DNA from 3 places in the Comamonas sp. HJ-2 genome. Region 1 is predicted to be linked to each of the others. Evidence: predicted binding sites of a transcription regulator. Region 1 holds the regulator's gene; each other region holds the start of a gene.
The links. Region 1 encodes FNR, which switches genes on or off when oxygen is low (the NO sensors DNR and NnrR bind a similar motif). Its sites were predicted from a motif close to TTGATNNNNATCAA; they were not measured.

Region 1 (3,246 bases):
GATCGGGGCGCAGCTCATTGACCTGTGCCAGCGTGCGCGCAAAAGACTCGGGCGTCTGCCTGGGCAGCCCGTAGATCAGGTCCACATTGATGGAGACAAAGCCCAGGCGGCGCGCCTCGGCCACCAACGAAAAGACTTGCTCGGCGGGCTGCTCGCGGTGCACCGCTTTCTGCACCGCGGGATCAAAGTCCTGCACGCCAAAGCTCAGGCGATTGAACCCCATGTCCTTGAGAGCTCTCAGCCGCTCGTTGCTGACGGTGCGCGGATCGACCTCGATGGAGTACTCGCCCGCGGGATCCAGCTTGAAATGTTCACGCATCAAGACCATCAGCTGCTGCAACTCGGCATCGCTGAAGAAGGTCGGTGTGCCTCCGCCCAGATGCAGCTGGCTTACGAGCTGGCCTTTGCCGCAATGCTCGGTATGCATGGCCAGCTCGCGGCTCAAGTAGTCCAGATACTCGGCAGCCTTCTCATGATGCTTGGTCACGATCTTGTTGCAGGCGCAGTAATAGCAAAGCGACTCACAGAACGGCACATGCACATAAACGGACAGGGGCAAAGCGCGCGAGCCAGAATGCGTCTTGCGCTGCTTGAGTGCCAGTATGTAGTCGTCTGCACCAAAAGCCTCAACAAAACGGTCGGCTGTTGGGAACGATGTGTAGCGTGGGCCGGGGATATCAAAGCGGCTCAGCAACTCAGGCGTGACTGCGGTCATAACTGGGAGTTAGGGTGCGCCCACACTCTGTATAGAGCAGATTTCAATGGAAATCAGATCCTGAAAATCATGCCCAAAATAGGCAAAAGCGCGTGTTTTTGAACGAATACAGGCAATGTGCCCCAAGGCAATCACCCTGTCCTTGATGAAAATCAAGAGACCTCAAGGCAAGTGCTGCGACAATTTGATCCATCTCATCTTCAACCACGAGGTCAATGACCAGCGCGACTCTCCACTCCGTGTCTGTCTGCGCCGTTGCAAAAAGCCCATGAATCTTCAGACCATCAAAGCATCCTGCTCCAACTGCAATCTGCGTGAACTGTGCATGCCCATGGGCCTGGACGATGAACAAATGGAGCGCATTGACGAGATTGTGGCCACGCGCCGCAAGGTCAAGCGCGGTGGGCTGCTGTTTCGCAATGGCGAAGAGTTCACCTCGCTGTATGCCATTCGAACCGGCTTCTTCAAGACCAGCGTGGCCACCGAAGACGGACGCGATCAGGTCACAGGCTTTCAGATGGCTGGCGAAATCATTGGTCTGGACGGCATCGTCAACGACCACCACACTTGTGATGCCGTGGCCCTGGAAGACGCCGAGGTTTGCGTCATGCCGTTTGACAAACTGGAGCAGCTCTCGCGCGAGGTCACTGCCCTGCAGAACCATGTGCACAAGGTCATGAGCCGCGAAATCGTGCGCGAGCATGGCGTGATGCTGCTGCTGGGCAGCATGCGTGCCGAAGAGCGCCTGGCGGCCTTTGTGTTGAACCTGGTCCAGCGCCTGTCGGCACGCGGCTTTTCCAAGTCGGAGCTGGTGCTGCGCATGACGCGCGAAGAAATCGGCAGTTACCTGGGCCTCAAGCTCGAGACCGTGAGCCGCACTTTCTCCAAATTTGCAGAGGAAGGCATTGTGGAAGTCAAGCAGCGCCACCTGCGCATCCTGGATACCGAGGCGCTCAAACGCATCGTCAACAGCCAGCAATGCCAGAACTGAACCGAGTCGACAGACACTCTCAAGACAAAGCCCGCGGACAGCGGGCTTTTTTGTCTGTGCGAATTAATCGGGCAGAGGCTCGGAAACGATGCCGCCATTGAGATCGCTGACGGAGCGACCCAGCATCACCGTCATCGCACCTCCGATCAGGGTCACGACCCAGAAGGCAAAAAAAGCGACCGTATAGATGGCCTGGCGCGACCAGTCCAGGGGGGAGCCCAGCCAGTGCACATCCAGCGGGTCCACAAAGGCGAAAACCACCATCTCCATGATTGCCGCCGCCAGAAAGGCCGGCCAGACAATCCACATCCAGCGTCGAGCATCCATCCTGATTCTCCTTGGGCTGTGGGCTTGGTCATATTTTGCACAACAGTGGTGACCGTTCATGCAGGACTGCGGGCATGCACCGTGGCGGGAAACCCTGAACCACTCTCTTTTCAGTAGCATCCTGCGCCATCTGGATATCAAAAAACCATTTGCTTCTACATCAACGTTAGACAGAACATGCGCAACACGCTCTGATTTTGATATCGGCAACAAAAAAGGCCGCAAAAGCGACCTTGGCGGAGCAAGCGCCGGAGCGCTCAGCGATCCAGCGGATGGTCCTTGGCTGGTGTGGCCGCATGATTGCGGCCGGTGACTGCTGGTGCCAGGCTTTTTTCACTTTCGCTCAGGCGCTGGTTGATTTCCATGCCATGGCGGTAGTAGTCAGGGTCAATCACGGGATCGGGCCTGCTCAGTGCGATGTATGCGGTGACAAAGCCGGCAATCACCACGATCACCGGGCCGGCGATGATGAGCCAGACATGGGCAAACTTCCACCAGGGCTTGCCGTCCTCGGGGTGGATGATCTTGGCCGTTTGCGAGACCTTGGCTTGTGCTGCCGACATGATGAAACCTCTTTCCAAAATTCTGACCACCCAGGCACACACGGCAGGGTGGCATAAATTGTTGCCGATTGGCGGTGCCCTTGTCCGGCCTCCGTGATGGCTCACGAAGACCGTCAAGACCTGGCATTAACGCGGCACCAGGAACACCGTCTTCTCGGAAATACGCCCTGCTCCGGCAGTCACTGCATCCACATTGAAGTGTACGGGGTGCGAGCCGGGAGTTGCTGAGCCATACGGAATCTGCAGCCGCACCGCAATGCCGCGCGTCTCTGCAGGGCCAACGCTCACTTCCTGCTCGGATGCGACTTCCAGATTCTCCAGGCCCACGGCGCTGATACGGTAGCGCTGCTCGGACTCGGTGGCGTTCATGATCTGCAGACGGTAGACGTTCTCCAGCTTGCCGCCCGCCACGATGCGCGAAAGCGCAGCACGGTCACGAATCACATCGACCTTGAGCGGCTCGCGCAGCACCAGACTGGCGATCATGGCAGCGCTGAGGGCCACCAGCACGGCCGAGTAGATCAGCACACGCGGGCGGAAAATACGGCGAATAACCTGCACCTGCTTCCAGGCCTTGGCCACGGCATTCTGAGTGGTCAACCGGATCAGGCCACGCGGATACTCCATCTTGTCCATCACGGAGTTGCAGG
Region 2 (3,246 bases), on a different contig from region 1:
AGCGCATGACCGTCACGCTCAATACCAACAACCCCTCCAGCCAGATGAACGTCTTCAAGGACGGCTCTGCCCAGCCCCTATGCCAAGGCTCGGCCAACAACAACATCTGCACCTTTCGCATCGAACGTGGTGCCAGCTATCGCGTGCTGATCTTCCTCACGCGTGAAGCCGCCCAGCGCGGCGAAAGTGCACGCTTTACGCTCACCACCGAAGAAAGCACCTGACAGCTTGACTGCCGTCAAGAAGCCCTCAGTCCATGGCTTGTAAACTGGCTTCAACAGATTCAAAGTGAAAGCCCGTTACACGATATGGAAAACTTTCCCAAAGACATCTACACCGAGCCCACGCCCGATGTGAATACCCTGGCCAACCTTGGCCCCCTCACCGGCATGGCCGGCATCTGGACCGGCAAGCGCGGCCTGGACATCAACCCCAAGGCTGACGGCCCCGAAAAGCAGGCCTTTATCGAGCACATGGAGTGCCAGCCCATCGATGCGCAAACCAACGGGCCACAGCTCTTCTATGGCCTGCGCTACCACACACGCATCGTCAAGCCCGACGATGTGGAAACCTTTCACGACCAGGTCGGTTACTGGCTGTGGGAGCCTGCCACCGGCAACATCATCCAGACCCTGACCATCCCGCGCGGACAGACCGCCATGGCCACGGGCAAGACCACGGCCGACGCCACCAGCTTCACCCTCAGGGCCGAGCGCGGCTCCACCGTCAACGGCATCTCCAGCAACCCGTTTCTGGAGCACGCCTTCAGAACCGACGCCTATACCATCACCATCACCAAGCACTCGGACGGCACCTGGTCGTACGAGCAGGAAACCACGCTGACCATCCCCGGCCAGAGCGAACCTTTTGCCCATACCGACCGCAACACCTTGCACAAGATTGGCGAGCCCACGCCCAACCCAACGGCAAGGGCCGCAGTTGAAATCTGATTAGCACTCTCAAAAGACTCCACGCCCCGGCCGAATTCACTGGGTCCGCAGGGCGCACACTCCCCGATTACCGCATCGTCCGCGATGGCCTTACGCTGCTGACCATGGCCCTTACAGGCAAGAAAGCGCTTGCCTTCAAACCGGCTTATATAGATGCCTTTCAGCGCATGGAGGCCGTTCGCAGCAGGCTGCCGGCATTCGGCGCATGGAGCTGACCTTCAATCTGGTCACGAAGGCTGAGGCGCAAGTGCACCGCACTGCGTTCATGACCTTGATACAGGGCGATGCCGATAGATGAGCGCACCGCAGCCACCTGCCGAACCTGAATTACGGTCGCCCACCCTGCGTCATATACAGCCGATTGTGACCGAGCTGAGGCAGGCCTCCTTTGACAGCCTGCCGACCGACAACAGCCGCAGAGCAGGCTGCGCAAGACCTTCGGATAGTCTGCTTTTGATAGCTTCCAACGCTTTATGGATAAGGGCTTGAGGCGGCTTTTACCTGCAACCTCATGAATTTGATTTCCATCAAGAAACCGTCTGAATACTCATTTCAAGGTGTTGCATTAGCAGCCCTGGAGTGTGAGTATGAGTTCGGTGATCGATCGAATTGATTTGGCAACAAGACGCGCACCTATGCGCAAGGAGGCTGGATATGTTCAAGCACATTTTGATTCCTACGGACGGCTCTAAGCTCTCTGAGGCCGCGCTGCGCGCGGGCATACAACTGGCTAAGGAACAAGGCGCACAGGTGACGGCGCTGTATGTGATGCCGGATTACGCAGCCATGATTTACGGAGCCGAGGCGCTGATCGCCTACAACTCTGCAGAGTTCGACAAGAGCGCCCAGAAGGAAGCAGATCAGGTGTTGCAAGCTGCCCTGGACATTGCCAAGACCGAGGGCGTGGCCTGCCAGACGGTGCGGGTCACGAATATCTCCATCAATCAGGCCATCATCAAGCAGGCGCAGGAGGGTAACTGCGATCTGATCTGCATGGCATCACACGGCCGCAAGGGCATTGCCGGCATTTTGCTGGGCAGCGAGACCCAGCGCGTACTGGTCAACAGCAGCATTCCGGTTCTGGTACACCGCCCGGTTTAAGCATGCTCGACTGCAGCGCAGCCACTTCCCGGCCGCTCTCATAATGCAAGCAACGCCCCATCGCCCTCGTGCGGTGGGGCGCTTTTTCATGGCCGATCGTCGTGTAGCATCGGTGCATCAAATTGTGAGCCTTTGGTCCCATTTGTCACGCCGGCAGCGGCGTCTCTTGTTCATTTTGAAAAAAGGGAAAAGCAGATGAGTCACGCAATCGCAACCGATGCCGGCCTGGCGTGGCAGACCGGCCCGATTCGCCCGAGAGCCTGCACCTGCGGCAGCGTGGTGTGCCAGTTGCTGCATGAGCGGGTGATGAGCGATATGTCGCGCCGCATGTTTGTGGGCGGGGTGGCGGCCATGATGGCGCCATTTGTGACCCTGCATGCTGCCGAGACAGGCGCGGGCGGGGCGGCCAGGCCGGCCGACCGCCCCGTGTTGCTGACCAATCTGCGCCTGTTTGACGGCACGGGCAAGTCGGTGCGCCAAGGCGTGCAGGTGCTGATCCAGGGCAAGCTGATTGCCGCCCTGCCCTCTGCCGGCGAGAAGGTGGAAGGTGCGCAAGTGATCGACTGCCAGGGCAAGCTGGTGATGCCGGGCATGATCGACACGCACTGGCACACCATGCTGGCAGCCATTCCGCAGATGACGGCCATGACGGCAGATCTGGGCTATCTGTATATCTCCGCCGCGCAGGAGGCGCAGCGCACGCTGATGCGCGGCTTTACCTCGGTGCGGGACGCGGGCGGCCCCGCCTTTGCGCTCAAGCGCGCGATCGACGAGGGCATGGTCCCGGGCCCGCGCATCTATCCCAGCGGGGCGATGATTTCTCAGACCTCGGGCCATGGCGACTTCCGCCTTCGCAGTGATATTCCGCGTGCAGCGAACGAGCCGCTGAGCATGGTGGAGCAAACCGGCGTGGCCATGATTGCGGATGGCGAGACCGAGGTTCTGCGCCGCGTGCGCGAGCAGTTGATGCTGGGGGCATCGCAAATCAAGATGCTGGCAGGCGGCGGCGTGGCATCGCTGTACGACCCGCTGGACAGCACCCAGTTCACCGAGAAGGAGTTGCGCGCCGGCGTGGAGGCCGCCGCAGACTGGAACACCTATGTGATGTCGCATGTTTACACCCCCAAAGGCATCAAGCGGGCCATCAAGGCGGGCGTAAAGAGCATCGAACACGGCCAGTTGGCCGACGAGGAAA
Region 3 (3,246 bases), on a different contig from region 1:
CTGCGACCTCACGCACCAATGGCTGCATCTACTGCGCTTCGGTACATGCGCGCTTTGCCACGCATTTCTCGCAACGCGCCGCCGATGTGCAGCGCCTGCTCGATGAAGGTCCGGGCAGCGATCTGGGCCCGCGCTGGAACGCCATCGTCGCCGCCGCCGTGGCCTTGACGCAGACGCCGCCCGCACTGGAATCCAGTCATATCGATGCGCTGCGCGCCGCCGGTCTCGACGATGCAGCCATCTCCGATGCGCTTCACGGCACGGCCTTCTTCAACTGGGCCAACCGGCTCATGCTGTCGCTGGGCGAGCCCCTGCGCACGAGCAGCTGACAGCGCGGCTCACCACAGCCCCAGCAACTTCCACCAGGCGCTGCCGACGACAGCGAAGATCAGCAACTCCAGCACGCACATGGCAGCCCCCACGCGCCACCAGACACCCAGAGTCACATAGCCGCTGCCGAAGATGATGGGCGATGTTCCGGTCGCGTAGTGCGTCAGCGTCATCATGATGGCCGAACCGGCCGTCATCATCAGCATGAAGGGGACGACGTAGTCAGCCGGGATCAGTTGCGCACCCACGGTCAGAAAGGCCAGCATCATGGCGCTGATATGGGCCGTGGTGCTGGCAAACAGATAGTGCGAGAAGACGAAGACGCCCACCAGAATGGCGGCCACGGGCAGCCAGTCCAGGCCGCTGGCGACGATGGCGCTCTTCAAGCCCTCGGCAAACCAGGCGACCACACCGAGCTTGTTGAGCTGCTCGGCCAGCATGACCAGGGCACCGAACCAGATCAGGGTGTCCCAGGCGCTTTTCTCGGACAGCACATCATCCCAATCGATGGTCCCCGTGATGATCAGGGCGAACAAACCGAGAAAAGCCACCACGGTCGGGTCCAGCGTGAACGCCGGGCCGAACAGCATTTGCGGCACATTCGCCCATAGCAACAGCATCACGCCGAAGGTGCCGAGCATCACGCGCTCCTTGCCTGACAGCGGGCCCATGCCTGCCATCTCGGCACGCGCATACTCCACGGCATTGGGCGTGGCCTTGAGTTCGGGTGGCGACAGCAGATAGATCGCCAGCGGCATCAACAGCAGACACAGCAGCCCTGGCAGCAGCATGTACAGAGCCCAACTTGTCCAGCTCAGGTGCAGGGACTGACCCGTGGCCTTGGCCACCAGGTCCACGACCAGCGGATTGGGCGCCGTCGCGGTCAGGAACATCGCCGAGGTGATCGGATTGGAATGGTAGTTGACCAGCGCCAGATAGGTCCCGACCTTGCCTTGCGTTCCCTTGGCCGGATCCGACTCAAAGGCATTGGCGATGGACTTCATGATCGGATGCACGATGCCGCCGCCACGTGCCGTGTTGCTGGGCGTGAACGGGGCCAGTACCAGCTCGCAGATCGCGAGTCCGTAACCTATGCCTATGGTGCGCTTGCCCATCAGCGCAATGAACAGCAATCCGATGCGGTTGCCGAGCCCCGTCTTCTTGAGACCGCGCGAGATCAGAACCGCCACCACGATCAGCCAGATCAGGGGATTCGCAAAGCTGCTCAGCGCATCCGTGATCGCACCTTTGGACGAACTGGAGGTGACCTGGGACAGCGACACGATGACAATCGCCATCAATGCCATCACGCCTATGGGCATGACCTTGAGGATGATCGCCACGATGGTCGTCAGAAAGATGGCCACCAGTTGCCAGGCCTTGCTGTCCAGTCCCGCAGGTACCGGCGTCAGCAGCAGACCGGTCAGCACCAGGGTGGAAATCAGTGCAGGCACGACCCGAAACGGAACGGCCGATTTGAAGTAACGGAACATCGAGACGATCTTCTCGAACATAGAAGTCCTTTTCTTTACCTGCAGCGCATCGAGACACCATACCTCAGCTCAGCAAAAGCCAGGAGTCCCCGACGGACATTGGCGCTCGGGTCACAGACTGGCATCATGATGCAGTGCCGCATGGCTTCGACTCCAGGCCGACTTTTACGTTGCCAAAGTTTGATCGACGGCAAGACTTGCAGAAGCAAAACCGATGGCAAGACCTCGTACATGTCAGTATTCAAGCATTGGGCACATGCCCATGGATTCAGCAGGAGAGACACTCTAAATGCCAGCGAACCGATTCCTGCCCGATGAATGGGAAAGCCGCCTTGAAGAAATAGATCTAGCGATACTGCATCAGGCTGCTATCTGCAAGATCCGGCTGCTCGACCCCGGTGCCGTCGAACGCGTGCTGGCCAACGATGCCGGCATCTGCGGTGCCGAGCATGAGACGGCATTCAGGACCTTGCGCGGCCTGCTCTATCTGCACTACACCGAGGTACTGCATATCAGCGAGGTACTGAGCCCGGAAATCGCCCAGGTGATTGCCAGCCGGGTGCGCGAGCATCTGAGCCGGCGCTCGGGCACAGCGCCGGGAGGTATGACGAGCTGATACCAGCGCCGCCGCCCTTCAATGGAAAATGGACAAAAAAAAGGTCACGACAATGTCGTGACCTTTTCAATTTGGTTGCGCGAGAAGGATTTGAACCTCCGACCTTTGGGTTATGAGCCCAACGAGCTACCAGACTGCTCCATCGCGCGGTATTTCCAAATTATAGCAGGCTTTGCAGCCTGCCCTGACTTATTCAGCTGCTGCAGCGGCTTCTTCAGCGCGCTCGACCAGTTCCACATAGGCCATGGGAGCGTTGTCGCCCACGCGGAAGCCCATCTTCAGGATACGTGTGTAGCCACCGGGACGCTGAGCGTTGCGGGGACCCAGCACGTTGAACAGCTTGGTCACGCTGTCGCGGTCGCGCAGGCGGTCGAAAGCCAGACGACGGTTAGCCACGGTATCAACCTTGGCCAGAGTGATCATGGGCTCGATGACGCGACGCAGTTCCTTGGCCTTGGGGACCGTGGTCTTGATTGCTTCGTGCTCGATCAGCGAGTTCATCATGTTCTGCAGCATTGCCTTGCGGTGTGCAGAAGTGCGGTTCAGTTTGCGGAGGCCGTTGCCGTGACGCATGGTGCTTTTCCTTTGCTCCCCGTTTTTATCCGGAGATCTTTTCTAAATTAAATCAGGCAGCCGTATCAGGTACTGCCCGAGGCACTTGGACTTTGCCGGATCAACTCCAGCAAAGTCCTCCATTGTAGCAATTAACGCTTTTCCAGGCCAGCGGGTGGCCAGTTTTCAAGCTTCATGCCCAGAGTCAGACCGCGGGAAGCCAGAACTTCCTTGATCTCGTTGAGCGACTTGCGA

Region 2: a site for FNR is predicted at 1,468-1,481, ahead of ACWGXF_RS06590 (universal stress protein). Genes of this name have one in related genera too.
Region 3: a site for FNR is predicted at 2,004-2,017, ahead of ACWGXF_RS11975 (DASS family sodium-coupled anion symporter). Genes of this name have one in related genera too.

The regions. Positions count from the first base shown of each region.
Region 1 is NZ_JBSIFD010000014.1:169,454-172,699, reverse strand. Features, by position in the region: gene hemN (oxygen-independent coproporphyrinogen III oxidase) at 1-715, opposite strand, end outside; gene fnr (fumarate/nitrate reduction transcriptional regulator Fnr) at 984-1,706, shown strand; gene ACWGXF_RS13595 (hypothetical protein) at 1,770-2,033, opposite strand; gene ACWGXF_RS13590 (FixH family protein) at 2,291-2,596, opposite strand; gene ccoG (cytochrome c oxidase accessory protein CcoG) at 2,723-3,246, opposite strand, start outside.
Region 2 is NZ_JBSIFD010000005.1:159,409-162,654, forward strand. Features, by position in the region: gene ACWGXF_RS06575 (hypothetical protein) at 1-224, shown strand, start outside; gene ACWGXF_RS06580 (FABP family protein) at 309-950, shown strand; gene ACWGXF_RS06585 (Rha family transcriptional regulator) at 950-1,165, shown strand; gene ACWGXF_RS06590 (universal stress protein) at 1,605-2,051, shown strand; gene ACWGXF_RS06595 (amidohydrolase family protein) at 2,247-3,246, shown strand, end outside.
Region 3 is NZ_JBSIFD010000012.1:188,991-192,236, forward strand. Features, by position in the region: gene ACWGXF_RS11970 (alkylhydroperoxidase domain protein) at 1-329, shown strand, start outside; gene ACWGXF_RS11975 (DASS family sodium-coupled anion symporter) at 339-1,844, opposite strand; gene ACWGXF_RS11980 (hypothetical protein) at 2,113-2,439, shown strand; tRNA gene ACWGXF_RS11985 (tRNA-Met) at 2,512-2,588, opposite strand; gene rplQ (50S ribosomal protein L17) at 2,629-3,012, opposite strand; gene ACWGXF_RS11995 (DNA-directed RNA polymerase subunit alpha) at 3,144-3,246, opposite strand, start outside.